4 regions of the Sinorhizobium garamanticum genome follow, and region 1 is predicted to be linked to each of the others. Evidence: predicted binding sites of a transcription regulator. Region 1 holds the regulator's gene; each other region holds the start of a gene.
The links. The regulator LexA, encoded in region 1, represses DNA repair genes until DNA is damaged. The targets are predictions, from matches to a motif close to TGTTCNNNNTGTGTTCNG.
Positions count from the first base shown of each region.

Region 2: a site for LexA is predicted at 1,869-1,886, ahead of PZN02_RS01805 (PA0069 family radical SAM protein). Genes of this name have one in related genera too.
Region 3: a site for LexA is predicted at 2,070-2,087, ahead of PZN02_RS04415 (YifB family Mg chelatase-like AAA ATPase). Genes of this name have one in related genera too.
Region 4: a site for LexA is predicted at 2,470-2,487, ahead of ruvC (crossover junction endodeoxyribonuclease RuvC). Genes of this name have one in related genera too.

Region 1 covers NZ_CP120373.1:3,652,360-3,656,608, reverse strand. Annotated here, with positions in the region: gene PZN02_RS17210 (SDR family NAD(P)-dependent oxidoreductase) at 1-123, shown strand, start outside; gene PZN02_RS17205 (SMR family transporter) at 111-401, opposite strand; partial or broken gene PZN02_RS17200 (SMR family transporter) at 449-784, opposite strand; tRNA gene PZN02_RS17195 (tRNA-Asn) at 860-934, opposite strand; gene PZN02_RS17190 (hypothetical protein) at 1,075-1,368, shown strand; tRNA gene PZN02_RS17185 (tRNA-Cys) at 1,663-1,736, shown strand; gene lexA (transcriptional repressor LexA) at 2,404-3,123, opposite strand; gene PZN02_RS17175 (TOBE domain-containing protein) at 3,353-3,622, shown strand; gene PZN02_RS17170 (hypothetical protein) at 3,746-3,952, opposite strand.
Region 2 covers NZ_CP120373.1:365,326-369,574, reverse strand. Annotated here, with positions in the region: gene PZN02_RS01810 (ribonuclease HII) at 1-448, opposite strand, end outside; gene PZN02_RS01805 (PA0069 family radical SAM protein) at 648-1,805, opposite strand; gene PZN02_RS01800 (glycosyltransferase family protein) at 1,986-2,516, shown strand; gene moaB (molybdenum cofactor biosynthesis protein B) at 2,893-3,435, opposite strand; gene PZN02_RS01790 (4-(cytidine 5'-diphospho)-2-C-methyl-D-erythritol kinase) at 3,514-4,249, opposite strand, start outside.
Region 3 covers NZ_CP120373.1:918,954-923,202, reverse strand. Annotated here, with positions in the region: gene ugpA (sn-glycerol-3-phosphate ABC transporter permease UgpA) at 1-6, shown strand, start outside; gene ugpE (sn-glycerol-3-phosphate ABC transporter permease UgpE) at 17-865, shown strand; gene PZN02_RS04420 (sn-glycerol-3-phosphate import ATP-binding protein UgpC) at 867-1,988, shown strand; gene PZN02_RS04415 (YifB family Mg chelatase-like AAA ATPase) at 2,234-3,766, shown strand; gene PZN02_RS04410 (hypothetical protein) at 3,875-4,000, opposite strand; gene PZN02_RS04405 (ArsR/SmtB family transcription factor) at 4,004-4,249, opposite strand, start outside.
Region 4 covers NZ_CP120373.1:1,965,383-1,969,631, reverse strand. Annotated here, with positions in the region: gene PZN02_RS09080 (metallophosphoesterase) at 1-28, opposite strand, end outside; gene ruvB (Holliday junction branch migration DNA helicase RuvB) at 30-1,070, opposite strand; gene ruvA (Holliday junction branch migration protein RuvA) at 1,235-1,852, opposite strand; gene ruvC (crossover junction endodeoxyribonuclease RuvC) at 1,916-2,428, opposite strand; gene PZN02_RS09060 (LLM class flavin-dependent oxidoreductase) at 2,700-3,701, shown strand; gene PZN02_RS09055 (YebC/PmpR family DNA-binding transcriptional regulator) at 3,790-4,249, opposite strand, start outside.

The sequences.
Region 1 (4,249 bases):
CGTTTCCTGCCGTACAGCGCCTACTTTGCGCTTCTCAACTGGCTGGTGCCTGGGCGTGTGCCCGCGAGCACGGCGAAAAAAGCGCAATCCAGTACGAAGGGCCGGCCACGTCAGGCCGTGTGAAGCACGAGAACCGCACCGAAGACGAGCGACAGGCCGAGCCAGCCGACAGGTTTCAGCTTCTGACCGAAGAAGAGACGTCCGCAGATGGCGGTGCCGAAGATGCCGGTGGCGCCAAGCACTGCATAGGCGATGGCAAGTTCCATCCCCTTGACCGCCTCCGCGAGCAGTGCAAAGGCCGCGAGTACCAGGAGAATCGAAAGCACGCCCCAGCCGCGCCGCGCAAAGCCGTTCGACTTCGTGGAAGCCAGATTGGCAGCGACGTCAAGGACGCCGGCCATAACCGCGAAAGCGAAATAGAAGCTGTCGGCACTCGTCGGGCTGCTTCTCCCGCCGCTTCCTCCTCCTGTGCCTCACCGGCGTTGACGAGCAGTATCCCGACAACGGCCATCGACAGACCGAGCATCTCGCGGCCGCTCAGCGCATGGCCAAAGACGAACACGGAGACGAGCGTGATGAGAGCGACACCGGACCCTTCCCAGATGGCATAGGCGACGCCGACGGAGATTGTCTTCACGGCTTTGGCAAGGAACACGTATGAGAGCGCAATCGAAGCATACATGATCGCATGTCCGGCATAGGAGCCGGAGGCAGCCTTCATCGCCGTGAGGCCGGCGACCTCTGTCGCGATCGCGAGAGTCAGGAAAAGCCATGCAACACGCATGAGGAACCTTCAGAGACCACATCGACAAACAAAAAGAGCCATTCGGGCGTTTACCGCGAATGGCTCTTTTGAAACTGGCTCCCCGGGCCGGATTCGAACCGGCGACCTATCGATTAACAGTCGAGTGCTCTACCGCTGAGCTACCAGGGATCATCTGCACCGCAGAAGTGAGGCTGCTAATACAAATGCTTTTTCGATTTGCCAAGCGCTTTTTCAAAAAAAATTGACAACGTCGGTTGCGAGGCTGTGGAGAAGGCCCCAATTGTGGGGTGGAGCATGAAAGAGGAATAATGACGAACGGCAGGAAAGAACGGCATTTCGGCATCGATCCGCAGACACGCCAGATCGTGCTCGGGAAATGGCGCATTAACTTGCCGGACTCGCCGGTACTGCGAATCCTGGTTGGTACGCTTCTCATCGTGGGCGGCGTCTTAGGTTTTCTGCCGGTGCTCGGTTTCTGGATGATTCCTCTGGGGTTGCTTGTGCTTTCTCACGACATACCGGCGATCCGCCGCCGCCGCCGCAAGTTGGCGATTTGGTGGGCGCGTTGGCGCGGCCAGCAAAATTCCTCCGGCAAGTCCTGAGCGGGGCGCGCGAGGCGGCAGAAGCCGATGCCTGAGGGAGCGAGGGAGGCCGACGAATCGACTGCCGTGCTGCGATGTTTGTCGGCGCAGGGTCGCACGAGCTCGCTGATGGCACCGTAGGCACGCAAAGCTGCCGTTAGAATCGAAAAAATTCCGGGCTGGATTGCAGTTGGGGATCGCTGGGGAGAACGGCGAATGACTACGAGCGTTCCACCTTTTTCGAAAGCTTCCCCCTTGCGCTCCTCATAGATTCGTTCTAAACGCCGGCCATCGCTTGATCGATCGAGCGCGAGAGGCCTCGTGGCGGAGTGGTGACGCAGAGGACTGCAAATCCTTGTACCCCGGTTCAATTCCGGGCGAGGCCTCCAAAAGAAATCAAATGCTTAACATTTCTGCTTCAAGCAGATTTCGAGAATTGCCTAGGCCTCCGCTCAAGGCAATGACCTGGGCAGTGGGCCTCTACCTCGCCAGTTTCGCACTCTTCCCAACGAAGGTCCCGAAGCGGGTTGGAAGGGACACCAGAACTGGCTCTGGTACCCTCAGTGCCCCAACCGCCGACATGGATGTCGCCAGCGTGCGCTCACAGCAACATGTCGAGAAGCGCAGCGCACAAGAATCCTAAGACCTTTGCCAATGTCGGGTAGGACTAAGGTCCATGGATCGGGGTGGGCGGCGCCCTTAAACTCCACTGATATCATTTACAATGAGCTTTTACTTTGAAGCGCGGTTTGTAGACTCGCCGGTCTATGCCGAAGAGCAGGGCCGGCTTTTTCTTCTATTCCAAGGCTTCCCTCGTTCTACTGCATGTTTCCCTAAATCGTAGCCGATTGGGGATGAGGATATGCGGGAATTTACACTGCTATAGCATCCGTTGCGCGTCTGATAAGACGCGCGGCGCCGTGGATAAGACCTTTCGTGGGAAGCCGGCAGGTCACGTCTGCAGCTCTGAAAGAAACAATATCCTGTTCGAGCAGCACGGCTAAATGCGCACTGGCTCCCGCAAACCAGGCTCGAATTTCCGCTCAGACCGCCAAACTAGTGATAGCGGCGAATAAGGCCGACGAGCTTGCCTTGGATCTTGACGCGGTCCGGTCCGAATATCCGCGTTTCATAGGCAGGGTTGGCCGCTTCGAGCGCAATGGAGGCGCCCTTTCTGCGGAATCGTTTGAGCGTTGCCTCTTCGTCATCGACTAGTGCAACGACGATGTCGCCGGGATTCGCCGTGTTTGTATTCCGAATGATCACGGTATCGCCATCGAAGATACCCGCTTCGATCATCGAGTCGCCCTTGATTTCGAGCGCGTAGTGTTCGCCGCTGCCGATCATGTCGGCCGGGATGGAAATATCGTGCGTGTTGTTCTGGATCGCGGAAATCGGGACACCGGCCGCAATTCGTCCCATGACCGGCACCGAAATCATTGCAGTGTCGCTCGGTGGCGCCGATTTCGTCGTGGCGGCGGGCGCTACAGGTGGCTTGCCCAGGCTGCCTTCTATGACACTTGGCGAGAAGCCACGCCGAGGCTGCGGGCTCGCCATATAGGCCTCAGGCAGCTTGATGACTTCGAGCGCGCGCGCCCGGTTGGGAAGGCGTCGAATGAAGCCGCGCTCTTCAAGTGCGGTAATCAACCGATGGATGCCCGACTTGGAAGCGAGGTCCAGTGCGTCTTTCATCTCGTCGAAGGACGGCGGCACCCCGGATTCCTTCATTCGCTCGTGAATGAACAGAAGCAATTCCTGTTGCTTGCGGGTTAGCATGGCGCGTCACTCCAGAATCGCGAAACAAATCAAGAACAGACACTATCTGTTCCATATGTGTTCCGCAAGTACCTAAAATTCCGTGAATTTCTCTCGCCATCGCGAATTTCTCGAGGGAGGCCCTCGGTCGCTCCGCCGACCGCCGCGTCGCGAGCCACGGAAGGGGCAGGATCGCGCCTTTCTGGCCGGTCTTATGTCTCCGTCAGGCTGATCGGCGCGGTCATCGAGCATGACTGCAGGCCATCAGATCTCCTTCGTCATCCGGCCGGGGAACATTGGGCTCCAGCCGTTCAATGGTATTGTGAGTGATGCGGCGCCGAACAGCGTCAGCGGCCTCATCCAGGGCAAGGTCTTCCTGGTAGAGGTCGGGGAATACACGATCGGCATCGATGGCGATCAAAACCTGCTTGTTCGCACGCATCCCTCGATCGGCATCAGCCGTGGCGACCGCGTTCGCGCATCATTCCCCGAGAACAAAGTGTCCGCAATCTGCGACTGAGTTACTGCATGATTCCTTAAATCGGAATCGATTTAAGGACAAAATCATGCAGCAATTCAAAGTGCTACAGCGACCTTTGCGCGTCCGATTGGACGCGCGGCGCAGTGTGTCTTCAATTGCTCGCTAGATCGTGCGGATCATCTGCCAGATCTGCTCCGGATCCCTGACGCCGGTCTGGTAAAGCTTGATGATCCTTTGGGCGACTTCCTCAGCCTCATCGCTCCCCATCGTCAGGTTGCGTTCTTCGAGCGCCTTGTGCAGCACGCCCTCCAGGATCGCGACTTCACCGGGAAGGATAGGATAATCTCGGAAGTTATTGAAAGGGTTCATGGCCGATCTCCTCTTTGGGGCAAATCTGCCGGTGGGAACAGTCTACGCGTTTTTTCAGAGGGTGCGAACGGGAAACGGTCGCTTTACTACAGCGCCGCGCGCGTCTTATCAGACGCGCGAACGACGCTGTAGCATTTTGAATCGCTGCACGCTTTTATCCTTGGATCGGCCACCTTTTAGGAAACGTCCAGGCGGGCCCTTGGGCATATCGCGTTATCGCAATGGCGGTTGACGCGACCGGGGTTCTCGAAGCGCAAACAGCCGCGCCACGAAACGAAAGGCCCGCGCCGCCAACGT
Region 2 (4,249 bases), 930 kb from region 1:
GGGAATCGCCTTTGACGATCGCTTTGGCGTGGCAGGAAAGTCCCGGCGGAACATCACGGCCGTCGACGAGCACAAAACGCGCGGTCGTGGAAAGACCATCGACGGCCCGCCGCATCGCGTCGAGGCTCGCCTTAAGGATATCAGTGCAGTCGATACGAGTCGCCGAAGACGAGGCGATCGAGACCGTCGCGGTCGCAAGAATTTGCTCAAACAGTGCTTCGCGCTGCTCGGGACTCAAGAGCTTGCTGTCGTTGAGACCATCCGGAATGGCGTCCGGATCGAGGATGACCGCGGCAGCAACGACCGGACCGGCCAATGGACCGCGTCCCGCCTCGTCCGCGCCGGCGACAGGCCAAAAGCCATCTCGGCGGGCGGCAAGCTCGAAGCTGAAATCGGGGACGGGCAGCTCGATGGGAAAAAGTTGGGAATCGGGCGATTTGCGAGACATATGGGGACCCTCGCATATTCGCCCGATTCCCTTCAAGCCCCCCGGTACGAGTGCGGCGGTGACCGGGAGGAAAACCAGCGCCATCACGAGGCAGGGGAGGGCGCCGGAACCGAAATTTTGCATGAACGATGCTATCGAACTCCTGTCGCGGAGGAGATCGGCATCTATTTGGCGGGAATTCTCAGTGGGTCCCCAAATCCTAAAGCAGTGACAGTTGGACTCCCATTCCGAGCGGCGGCACGAAGACATCATTCCGCAATTGCCGGCGCGTCAGGTTGAGCCCCAGCCGCTTGGCAGCAAGTTCGAAGCGCCGGCCGATCTGCCAGGCATAGGGGCCGGCCCCTTTCATGCGCTTGCCGAACTCGGCGTCATAGTCCTTGCCGCCACGCATGGAGCGGATCAGCGACATGACGTGGCGGTAGCGGTCCGGATAATTCCGCAGCAGCCAATCGCGAAAGAGCGGGCTCACCTCGAGCGGCAGCCGCAACAGCACGTAGCTCGCTTCCGACGCGCCCGCCGTCTTTGCCGAATCGAGCACGCGTTCGATCTCGTGGTCGTTCAGCGCCGGAACAATCGGTGAAACCAGAACACCGGTGGGGATACCGGCATCCGAAATGGCACGGATCGCCTCAAGCCGCTTTGTCGGCGTTGATGCCCGCGGCTCCATCGTGCGCGCCAGTTTTCGATCGAGCGTGGTTATCGAAATGCCGACCCGCGCGAGACCCATTTCCGCCATCGGGGCAAGCAGATCGATGTCGCGTGTCACCATTGCCGATTTGGTGACGATCATCACCGGATGGTTTGCCGCCTTCAATACTTCGAGAATCTGGCGCATGATCCGCCATTCCTTCTCGATTGGCTGATAGGGGTCGGTATTGGTGCCGATAGCGATCGGGCGGACCTTGTAGTCGGGCCTTGCGAACTCCCGTTCCAGCAAACGCGGGGCGTCCGGCTTCGCGAAAAGTTTGGACTCGAAATCGAGGCCCGCCGAGAGGCCCATATAGGCATGGGTCGGGCGCGCGAAACAGTAGATGCAGCCGTGCTCGCAACCGCGGTAAGGATTGATCGAGCGGTCGAAACCGATGTCCGGAGACTCGTTGCGCGTGATAACCGCCCGCGGCTTCTCAACCTGGACCTCCGTCTTGAAAGGCGGCAGTTCCTCGATGCTCTCCCAACCGTCGTCGAAGACCTCGCGCGATTGTGGCTCGAAGCGGCCGGACATGTTGAGGCCGGCGCCGCGGCCGCGCCGGCGATCGATGTCGATCCTCAGGCCCGTTCCCTTGATCATTGCTTCGGCCATGTCCGCGGTGTTGGCGGGCGCGAAGGCACCCTGCCTCAATTGAGACAGCTCGGTCATCGATATCTCCTCGGAAACAGACGGGGCTCCGTTTCGTCCTGATTATTTTCCTATCGCAGAAAACAGAACAAAGCAAGAACAAATCTTAAGATTAGAACGAAGAGGGGTCGCACTGGAGAGCCGAAGCAGGCGGCGCCCGATGGCTGTAGCATTTGCGAGTGCAATGCGGTAGGAACGACTATGCTGACGATCATCATGGAAACACGCGACAACGAGGCCGAACTCGTACAGACGCTGTCGGTGCTTGTTGCCGGCGCCGTGGAGGGCCTCGTCAGCGACGTCATCATTCTTGATCACGGGTCGAAGGACGGTTCGTTGCGGGTCGCGGATGCCGCCGGCTGCCGTTTCTGCGTCGATTGGGACTTGGGCGACATTGTCCGTTCGGCACGCGGCGAATGGTTGATGCTTCTGGAGCCGGGCGCACGGCCGACCGGAAGATGGGTGGACGAGCTTCTTGAATATGTGTCGCTCAACAGAAATCCGGCGCGGTTCTCTCCCTCACGAATGCATCGGCGCCCGCTGTTAAGTCGCCTCTCGCGCAGGGCGCATCCCCTTGAGACAGGCTTCCTGATGCCGAAGCGTGATGCGATCGCCGTCGCCCGCGCAAACATGCGGCTGAGCGACATGGTCAATGTTCGTGCCGTGCGCAAACTTGCAACCGAACTGGTTCCTGCGTGGGTGGCGACCGGCAATCGGCTTGCTGCGGAATAGCCTTTGCGCGTCTGACAAGACGCGCGGCGCTGTAGGTACCGATAGCAAGAATGGGGTGCCTGTCTTGTCCGCGGCACCCCCCGAAGCGGCTCTCAAATGACCTTGCTCGCGAAAATGGCTTGCCATGCAATCCAGAGAGAGGACGGCACGTCGTATGCATCCTGCTCTTCCCCCGCCCGTGTCGTCGGAAGATTTGTCTTCGCTGCGCTTGAGATGGATGATCGGCCACCCCAACGCCGGCTGACATAACAAATCTACCGGGGTTGATCGAAGCTGGCTGTTTCGTTGGGAACAACAACCCGCAGGCGAACGAGGAAAAATCTCAAGGGAAGCTTGCTGTCGAGCATCTTGAGAACGCAATTCCGGACGGAAGCCGTTAGCCGCGTTTGAGGTGCTCGTCCAGCCGCGGCATGATTTCCACGAAATTGCAGGGCATGTGCCGATAGTCGAGCTGCTGCTTCAGGATGCCGTCCCAGGCATCCTTGCAGGCGCCCGGCGATCCGGGCAGGACGAAGATGAACGTCGCATTGGCAACGCCGCCGGTGGCTCGCGACTGGATCGTCGACGTGCCGATCTTCTCGTAGGAGATCCGATGGAACACTTCGGAAAAGCCGTCCATGCGCTTTTCGAACAGCGGCTCAAGCGCCTCGGGCGTCACGTCACGGCCGGTGAAGCCGGTACCTCCGGTGGTAATGACCACGTCGATCGCATCGTCCAGTGTCCAAGCCTTCACTTGATCGTAGATCTTCTGCCGGTCGTCCGTGACGATCTCTCGTGCTTCGAGCCGATGGCCGGCCTCGCGTATGCGCGCCTCAAGCGTGTCGCCTGACCTGTCGTCGGCGCGTGTGCGTGTGTCGGAAACCGTGAGCACGGCAATACCGACGGGAATGAAGGGGCGGCCTTCGTCGATGCCAGGCATTGGGTGCTATCCTTCCCCCCTGCTGCATGATTCCTTAAATCGGAAGCGATTTAAGGAATCATGCAGCAATTCAAAGTGCTACAGCCCGTCCGATTGGACGCGCGGCGCTGTCGTTCGCGCGGCGCAAACGTACCATTCCGGATGGCTGGCGGAAATATGCCCGGCGGCCCGATGCGCTGTTTCGTCGCTGTCGAACAGCCCGAAGCACGTGGCGCCGGAGCCGGACATGCGCACAAGCGTGGCGCCCGCCGCTTTGAGGCTGCCTGACACCTGCTCGATCGCAGGAACGAGTCCGCGCGCAGGCCCCTCCAGATCGTTGCGCATATCGGCCATCGCCGACAACCATTCCGCCGCTGTGTTCATGCCTTTCGGCAGGTCGAGCGGTGGATTCGCCTTGTTGACGAGCATGCGGAAGATCATCGGCGTCGACACGGCGACGAGCGGATTGACGAGGACGATTGCGAAGGATGGGAGATCGGGAAGGGGAGTAATCTCCTCGCCGATTCCCTTGGCGAGAAGTGGGCCGCCGTCGAGGCACATCGGCACATCCGCTCCGAGTTCGAGCGCAACGGCATCGAGCTTCGCCGGCTCAACAGACGCGCCCCACAGCTTGAGCAGACCACGAAGAGTTGCCGCCGCATCCGCCGAGCCGCCGCCAATGCCGGAGGCCACGGGCAAGTTCTTTTCGAGATGGAGATGGACCGGACCGGCGGCCATGCCTCGTGACGTCAGTTCGCTTCGTAGCAGGTCACGCGCGCGCAACACCAGATTGCCGCCTTTGTTTTGCGCCGAAAGCGGCAACCCGTCCGCGAAG
Region 3 (4,249 bases), 1.5 Mb from region 1:
TATTGAGGCGATGGCGATGGTCGAAAACCGCCCGTTTCTCACCTTCCTGACGCATCTGGTGCTCGTCGCCGGTGTCGTGCTCGTTGCCTTCCCTGTCTATGTCGCCTTCATCGCGTCCACCCACACGCGCGAAATGCTGGTCGGCGGCATGATCCCGCTGCTGCCCGGCGGCCATTTCATCGAGAACTATACGCAGGTGTTGAGCGCCAGCTCGGCCGCCAACGGCCTGCCGTCCTACATGCTAATGGCGCTGAATTCGCTCGGCATGGCGCTGATCATCACCTTCGGTAAGATCGTGATCTCGATCCTCTCGGCCTTCGCCATCGTTTATTTCCGCTTCCGCTTCCGCCTCCTTGCCTTCTGGATCATCTTCATCACGCTGATGCTTCCGGTCGAGGTGCGCATCATTCCGACCTACAAGGTGGTGGCCGACCTCGGCATGCTGAATTCCTATCCCGGTCTCACGGTGCCGCTAATCGCCTCGGCGACCGCCACCTTTCTCTTCCGGCAATTCTTCATGACGGTGCCGGACGAGCTCATGGAGGCCGCGCGTGTCGATGGGTCGGGCCCGCTTAAGTTTTTCCGCGACATCCTGCTGCCCTTGAGCCGCACCAACATCGCCGCCCTCTGCGTCATCCTCTTCATCTACGGCTGGATCCAGTATCTCTGGCCGCTGCTGGTTACTACCGATCCTGGCTACTACACGCTGATGATGGGGCTGAAGCGCATGGTCGCCGTCCAGGACGGCGAGGTTCAATGGCACCTGGTCATGGCCGGCGCCATCCTGGCGATGCTGCCGCCCGTTCTCGTCGTCATCCTCATGCAGCGCCTCTTCATCCGGGGCCTCACCGAAACGGAGAAGTGACATGGCCGCTATCGAAATCCGCGATGTCCGCAAGATCTATGCCGGCGGCGTCGAGGCGGTGAAATCCGTCTCGATCGATATCGCCGACGGCGAGTTCATCGTACTCGTCGGACCGTCCGGCTGCGGCAAGTCCACGCTGTTGCGCATGGTCGCGGGACTGGAGACGATGAGTGCCGGCACCGTTTCGATCGGCGGTCGCGTCGTGAACGCGATCGAGCCGGTCGAACGCGACATCGCCATGGTCTTCCAGAACTATGCGCTCTACCCGCACATGACGGTCTATGAGAACCTCGCCTATGGCCTGAAGAACCGGAAGACGCCGAAGGCCGAGATCGATGCACGCGTCGCCGAGGCCGCGCGCATGCTCGAGATCGAGCCCTATCTCGACCGCAAGCCGCGCGCGCTTTCTGGCGGTCAACGCCAGCGCGTCGCCATGGGGCGGGCGATCGTCCGCAAGCCTGCGGCCTTTCTCTTCGACGAGCCGCTGTCGAACCTCGATGCCAAGCTTCGGGTTTCCATGCGCGGCGAGATCAAGCGGTTGCAGAAGCGTCTCGGCACGACCTCGCTTTATGTCACCCACGACCAGCTCGAGGCGATGACACTCGCCGATCGCCTCGTCGTCTTGAACGGTGGCCGGATCGAACAGATCGGCCGCCCGCTCGAGGTCTATCACGCACCGGCCTCAACCTTCGTTGCAAGCTTCATCGGTTCGCCGGCGATGAACCTCGTCAAAGGCACTCTCGAAGGCAGCCGGCTCCATATCGGCACGCAGTCGTTCGACCTCGGCCGTCAGGTGCCGACGGAAGGTCCGGTGACCGTCGGCATGCGCGCGGAGGATCTGCGCCTCGCAAGCGTTGGCGAGCAGGCCTTTCTCTTCCGGGTCGATTATGTCGAGGAACTGGGAGCGCAACGCCTCGTCCACGGCGCAATCGACGAGCAGGTTGTGACTGTCGCGCTTGCGCCAGAGACGCCGCTTTCGGACGGCCTCGCCATCACCATCGCCCCCGAGCGCTTGCATTTCTTCTCGCCGGACGACGGCAGGAGGCTCGATCGCAAGCTCGAGCCGGCAACGGGCGCTGCAGCCGTCGCAACGAAAAGCGCGAAGCTGGAGCCGGTGGGGTGATTGAAGGTAGTTCCGGTACGCGCCATGCACGCGCAGGAGGGCTGCCGCGCTTGCCCGCCCGAGCACTGCAATCGGATATTTTGTTCTATTATTGTTCTTGTTTTTGAGCGCGTACCGTGCAAGATTTGATGCCGCAACCGGCGTCGGTTGTGGCGGCGCGAGGCGGGCCGCCGTGACTGGAGCGGGATGAGAAAAAGCGTGAAGCGGTTTTACGCGCATCTCCCGCTCTCACTCTAGGGGGCATCATGGTCGCGCGTGTCAGCACGGTTGCATTCCAGGGGATCGAAGGCGTTCCGGTCGACGTGCAGGTGATGGTGGCACCCGGCAAGGTCGGCATGCAGATCGTCGGGCTGCCGGACAAGGCGGTCGCCGAAAGCCGTGAGCGGGTCCAGGCGGCGCTGCATGCCTCGGGGCTGGCGCTGCCGGCAAAGCGGGTCACCGTCAATCTGGCGCCGGCGGACCTGCCGAAGGAGGGCAGTCACTTCGATCTCGCCATCGCGCTCGGGCTGATGGCGGCGCTGGGCGCCGTTCCGGCCGATGCGCTCAACGGCTACGTCGTCATCGGCGAACTCAATCTGGACGGCACCATTGCCGCCGTCGCCGGCGCGCTGCCTGCTGCCATCGGCGCCAACGCACTCGGCAAGGGCCTGATCTGCCCGGCGGAAAGCGGCCCGGAGGCGGCTTGGGCCGGGTCGGAGATCGACATCCTCGCACCGCGCAGCCTGATCGCCATCGCCAATCATTTTCGCGGCACCCAGGTACTCTCCCGTCCCGAGCCCGCCATCCGGGCCGCGGCCGCGAACCTGCCCGATCTCGCCGACATCAAGGGCCAGGAGAGCGCCAAGCGGGCGCTCGAAGTGGCCGCCGCCGGCAACCACAATCTGCTTATGGTGGGTCCGCCAGGGTCCGGCAAGTCGATGCTCGCAGCGCGGCTGCCGTCGATCCTTCCGCCACTCTCCCCGGCGGAATTGCTCGAAGTATCGATGGTCCATTCGATCGCCGGTCAACTGCCGGGCGGCAAACTTTCCGATCGGCGGCCGTTCCGGGCGCCGCACCATTCGGCCACCATGGCTGCCCTGATCGGCGGCGGGCTCAGGGCAAAGCCTGGTGAGGCGTCGCTCGCCCACCATGGCGTACTCTTTCTCGACGAGTTCCCGGAGTTTTCGCCGCAGGTTCTCGACGCACTGCGCCAGCCGCTCGAAACCTCGGAATGCATCATCGCGCGCGCCAATCACCGCGTCAGCTATCCGGCGGCGATCCAGCTCGTCGCGGCGATGAACCCGTGCCGTTGCGGCATGGCGGGTGAGCCGGGGCGCACATGCGCCCGCGGCCCGCGCTGCATGACCGACTATCAGGCGCGGATTTCCGGACCCCTGATGGACCGCATCGATATCCGCATCGACGTCCCGGCCGTCAGCGCTGCTGACCTTCTCCGCCCGATGGCGGCGGAACCGAGTGCCGCCGTTGCCAAGCGCGTCGCCCGCGCCCGCGCGCTGCAGGCGGACCGCTTCGCTGTCCTCGGTCACCCGGAGCTCACGAACAATGCCCGTGCATCGACGTCGATGATCGAGAAGATCGCCGAGCCTGACGCCGGCGGTCTGCAGCTCTTGAGGGATGCGGCGGAGAAGATGAAGTTCTCCGCGCGCGGTTACCACCGGGTGCTGAAGGTGGCCCGCACCCTCGCCGATCTCGACGAGGCAGCGACCGTCGGCCGCATCCATCTCGCAGAAGCGATCTCCTACCGCGTCGCCGGCGAGCGTCTGCCGGTGGCGGCGTAGAAGTCAACTTAAAGGACAAGGTCCGGCCGGCGGCCTGGAAGCAACTTTATGCGAAGGCATGGAGGAGCGTCGACACACTTCTATTTGGGTCTGATTCATCCCCCGCCTTCACGGCTCGAGGGTGCCCGCGTGAAGGGCGGCATGCCATGTCCGCTTGGGATCGAGGGCGGCCTTTTCGCCGTAGGCCTGCGAACCGAGCCGCACGAAGGACGCTACCGAAACCTGCGCCTTCATCGGCTACAATCTCTCCTGGATCAGCGTCTTCGCCGCCCTGATCCGCTCCTCGTCGCGCTTGTAGAAGACCCATTGCTTGATCCTCTTCGCGCGCACAAGCCCGGCCTGAGACAGAACCCGCATGTGCTCGCTCAGCGTTGCCGGGGAAATAGCGAGCTTGTCCGCTATCAACACGGCACAGACGCCATCCTCGACGAGATCCCCGTCCACTTGCGGCGGGAAATGGGCCAGCGGCTCTTTGAGCCAGGC
Region 4 (4,249 bases), 1.7 Mb from region 1:
TCTGCAGGAATCCTCGGCGGGTGAACACTTCAGTCGTCCTCCAGCGTCAGGCGGAACTGAGTCGTCTCGATATCCTTCGGCGGATTGAGGCCGAGATGCTTCCAGGCATTCGCCGTCAGCACCCGGCCGCGCGGCGTGCGCTGGATGAACCCCTGCTGGATCAGATAGGGTTCGATGATGTCCTCGATCGCATCGCGCGGCTCGGAAAGCCCGGCCGCAATCGTCTCGATGCCGACCGGTCCGCCGCCGAAATTGTGGGCGATCATCGTCAGGTAACGGCGGTCCAACTGGTCGAGCCCCATGCTGTCGACAAGCAGGCGGGTCAGCGCCTCGTCGGCGATCTGCCGCGTCACGGCCTCCGCCCGGGCAACCTCGGCGAAATCGCGCACGCGCCGCAGAAGACGGCCGGCGATCCTCGGCGTCCCGCGTGCGCGGCGGGCGATTTCGCGTGCCCCCTCGTCGGTCATGCCGAGGCCCATCAGCCGCGCCCCGCGGCGGACGATCAGCTCCAGTTCCTCGACCGTGTAGAAATTGAGCCGCACCGGAATGCCGAAGCGGTCGCGCAGCGGCGTCGTCAGCAGGCCGAGGCGGGTAGTCGCCGCCACCAGCGTGAACTTGGAAAGGTCGATCTTCACCGAACGCGCCGCCGGTCCCTCGCCGATGATGAGGTCGAGCTGGAAATCCTCCATGGCCGGATAGAGAATTTCCTCGACCGCCGGGTTCAGGCGATGGATCTCGTCGATGAACAGCACGTCGCGCTCTTCGAGATTGGTGAGCAGCGCCGCGAGATCCCCGGCCTTGGCGATGACCGGTCCGGAGGTGGAGCGGAAGTTGACGCCGAGTTCCTTGGCCATGATCTGAGCGAGAGTCGTCTTGCCGAGACCGGGCGGACCGACAAAAAGCACGTGGTCGAGCGCCTCGCCACGATTGCGCGCCGCCTCGATGAAGACCTTGAGGTTGGCACGCGCCTCCGCCTGGCCGGTGAACTCGTCCAGCGACTGCGGACGCAGCGTCTGATCGAGGTCCTCGCCTCGCTTTTCCGGCGCAATCAGGCGTGCGGCTTCACTCATTTCAGACTTCCATTTCGGGTTGCACCGCGCCATTGCGCCGTGCGCGGACCAAAGCCAGTCATCGCCATCGATTCCGCGCGCTCAACCATATTGTCATCGCATCGCCGGATCCAGCGCGGATCGCGTCATTCCATTGCTTTGTGACCGTAGCAGGGCCCGGCCCCTCACCGCGCCAGTTCCTTCAACCCGAGGCGAATGAGCCTGGCGCTGTCGCCGCCCTCACCGCCGTTTTTCAAGGCCGCCGCAACGGCATTTGCCGCCTGATCGCGCGAATAGCCGAGATTGGTCAAGGCCGAAACGGCGTCCGCGACCGGCGCCGAGGCAACGCCCTCGCCCAGTTCCTGCTTGAGGCTGATCGCAGCGGATGGCTCGCCGGCAAAGGCAGGCGCCTTGTTCTTGAGTTCGGTGACGATACGCACGGCCACCTTGGGGCCAACACCCGGGGCGCGAGAGACCGATGTCTTGTCCTGCAGTGCGATCGCGCTCGCAAGCTCGCTGGGCGTCAGCGTCGAAAGCACCGCAAGCGCTACCTTGGACCCCACGCCCTGGACGCTCTGGAGCAGGCGGAACCACTCACGCTCGATGGCCGTCAGAAAGCCAAAAAGCTTGAGCTGATCCTCGCGCACATAGGTCTCGATAAAAAGCATCGCCGCTTCGCCCGCCGATCCGAGCTTGCCGAGAGTCCGCGCAGAACAATGGGCGACATATCCGACGCCATGCACGTCGAGAACGACGTGATCCTCGCCGATCTCGTCAATGGTGCCCTTGAGCTTGCCGATCATCTGACCTTGTCTTTCTGGATGGATTTGGACCGTTGCCGTTTAAACAGATTCCGATAGATGGCCCTACCCCGCAAGCGCCGCAAGCCGGCTGGTGATCGCCTGCCGGTTGTGCGCGTGGCAGATGGCGATTGCGAGCGCATCGGCGGCATCGTTGCCCTTGAACTGAACCTTCGGCATCAGCACCTTCAGCATCATGTGGATCTGCTGCTTCTCACCATGACCGACGCCGATCACCGCTTTCTTCACCGCATTCGGCGCATATTCCGCCACTCTGAGACCCGCACGAGCCGGAACCAGCATGGCGATGCCGCGTGCCTGGCCGAGCTTAAGTGTCGCTGTCGCGTCCTTGTTGACGAAGGTCTGCTCCACGGCGGCCTCATGCGGCTGGTAGCTGTGCACGACGTCGGCAAGCCCGTCATGCAATTGGCAAAGGCGTGATGCAAGATCCATTTCGCCGTCCGACGTGACCGTGCCGGAGGCTACGAAACGCAGCGAATTGCCCAAGGTTTCGATGACGCCCCACCCGGTGCGCCGAAGGCCCGGATCGATGCCGATGATGCGAATCGTATTCTGCATGCCTCACCCTATGTCGGTCAGCCAGACGCTGCCAGCAAAAAGTGAACAAAACAAAAACATTACACAGGAATGGTCGGCGCAGTGGCGAAAACGGCCTACAGCGTGGTGCGTCTTTTCAGACGCACAAAGGACGTTGGAGCGCTTTGAATTGCTGCATGTTTTTGTCCTTAAATCGGTTACGATTTAAGGAAACATGCAGTGCCACTCTTGGCTTTAAGAAACTTGAACCTACATTGCGATCGATCAATTTCTCTTAATTGAAGGTCTTGCCATGATCCCGTTCTCCGTTCTCGACCTGTCGCCGATTACCGAGGGCGGCAGCGTCGCCCAGTCGCTCGAAAACTCGCGCCGGCTGGCAATGGCCGCAGAGGAGAACGGTTACAAGCGCTTCTGGCTCGCCGAACATCACGGAATGAAGGGAATCGCCAGCGCAGCGACGTCGCTCGTCATTTCCCACGTGGCGTCGGCGACACGATCGATCCGCGTCGGCTCGGGTGGAATCATGCTGCCCAATCATTCGCCCCTCGTCATCGCCGAGCAATTCGGCACGCTCGCCGCGCTCTATCCAGGCCGCATCGACCTTGGCCTCGGCCGCGCGCCCGGCACCGACATGAGAACGGCACAGGCGCTCCGGCGCAACATGGAGACGAGCGCCAACAATTTCCCGAACGATGTCGTGGAGCTCCAGGCGCTGCTCGGCCCGGTCACCGAAGACCAGAAGATCATCGCGGTCCCCGGCGCCGATTCCAATGTGCCGATCTGGCTGCTCGGTTCCAGCCACTTCAGCGCTCACCTCGCCGGCATGCTCGGCCTCCCCTTCGCTTTCGCCTCGCATTTCGCACCCGACATGCTGCTCACCGCCCTCGAAATCTACCGCGAGCGCTTCACGCCGTCGCCTGAGCTCGACAAGCCGCATGTGATGGTCGGCGTCATGGGCGTCGCCGCCGATACCGACGAGGAGGCGAACTATCTCTTTACCTCGATGCAGCAATCCTTCGTGGCACTGCGCCGCAATGCCCGCGGACGCTTTCCGCCGCCGGTCAAATCCATGGAGGGGCTTTGGAGCGACGACGAAAAGATCTTCGTCGACCACGCGATGAGCTACGCGGTCGTCGGCGGTCCTGAAACCATCCGCAGCAACATCCGGGCGTTCATCGAGCAGACCGATGCCGACGAGTTGATCATCTCCATGCCGATCTTCGATATGGAGGCGCGGCTGCATTCGTTGAGGCTGTTTGGCGAAGCGCACCGTCATCTCGCTGTGGCCGCCTGAAAGATCGTCGCCTTCTCGGCACGGCTGAAACAAAAAAGACCCGCGCTCCATTTTGGAGCGCGGGTCGTTTCGTAGATCAAAAGAAACGTCAGGCGGAAAGCCTTGCCAGCACCTCGTCGGAAACCTCGAAGTTCGAATAGACGTTCTGAACGTCGTCATCGTCTTCGAGATTGTCGATCAGCTTCATTAGCGACTGTGCCTTTTCCTCGTCGACCGGCACAGTGTTCTGAGGCTTCCAGATCGCCTTGACGGTTTCCGCTTCGCCGAGGACCTCTTCGAGGGTCTTGGAGACTTCGCCAATATTCTCAAAGCCGCAGATGATCGTGTGGCCATCCTCGTCCGTCGTCACATCATCGGCACCTGCTTCGATGGCCGCTTCCATGACCTTGTCGGAATCGCCGACGGAAAGCTTGTAGGTGATTTCGCCCACGCGATCGAAGGAGAAGGAAACCGAGCCGGTTTCGCCAAGTGCGCCGCCAGCCTTGGTGAAGGTCGAGCGCACATTGGAGGCGGTGCGGTTGCGGTTGTCGGTCAGCGCCTCGACGATG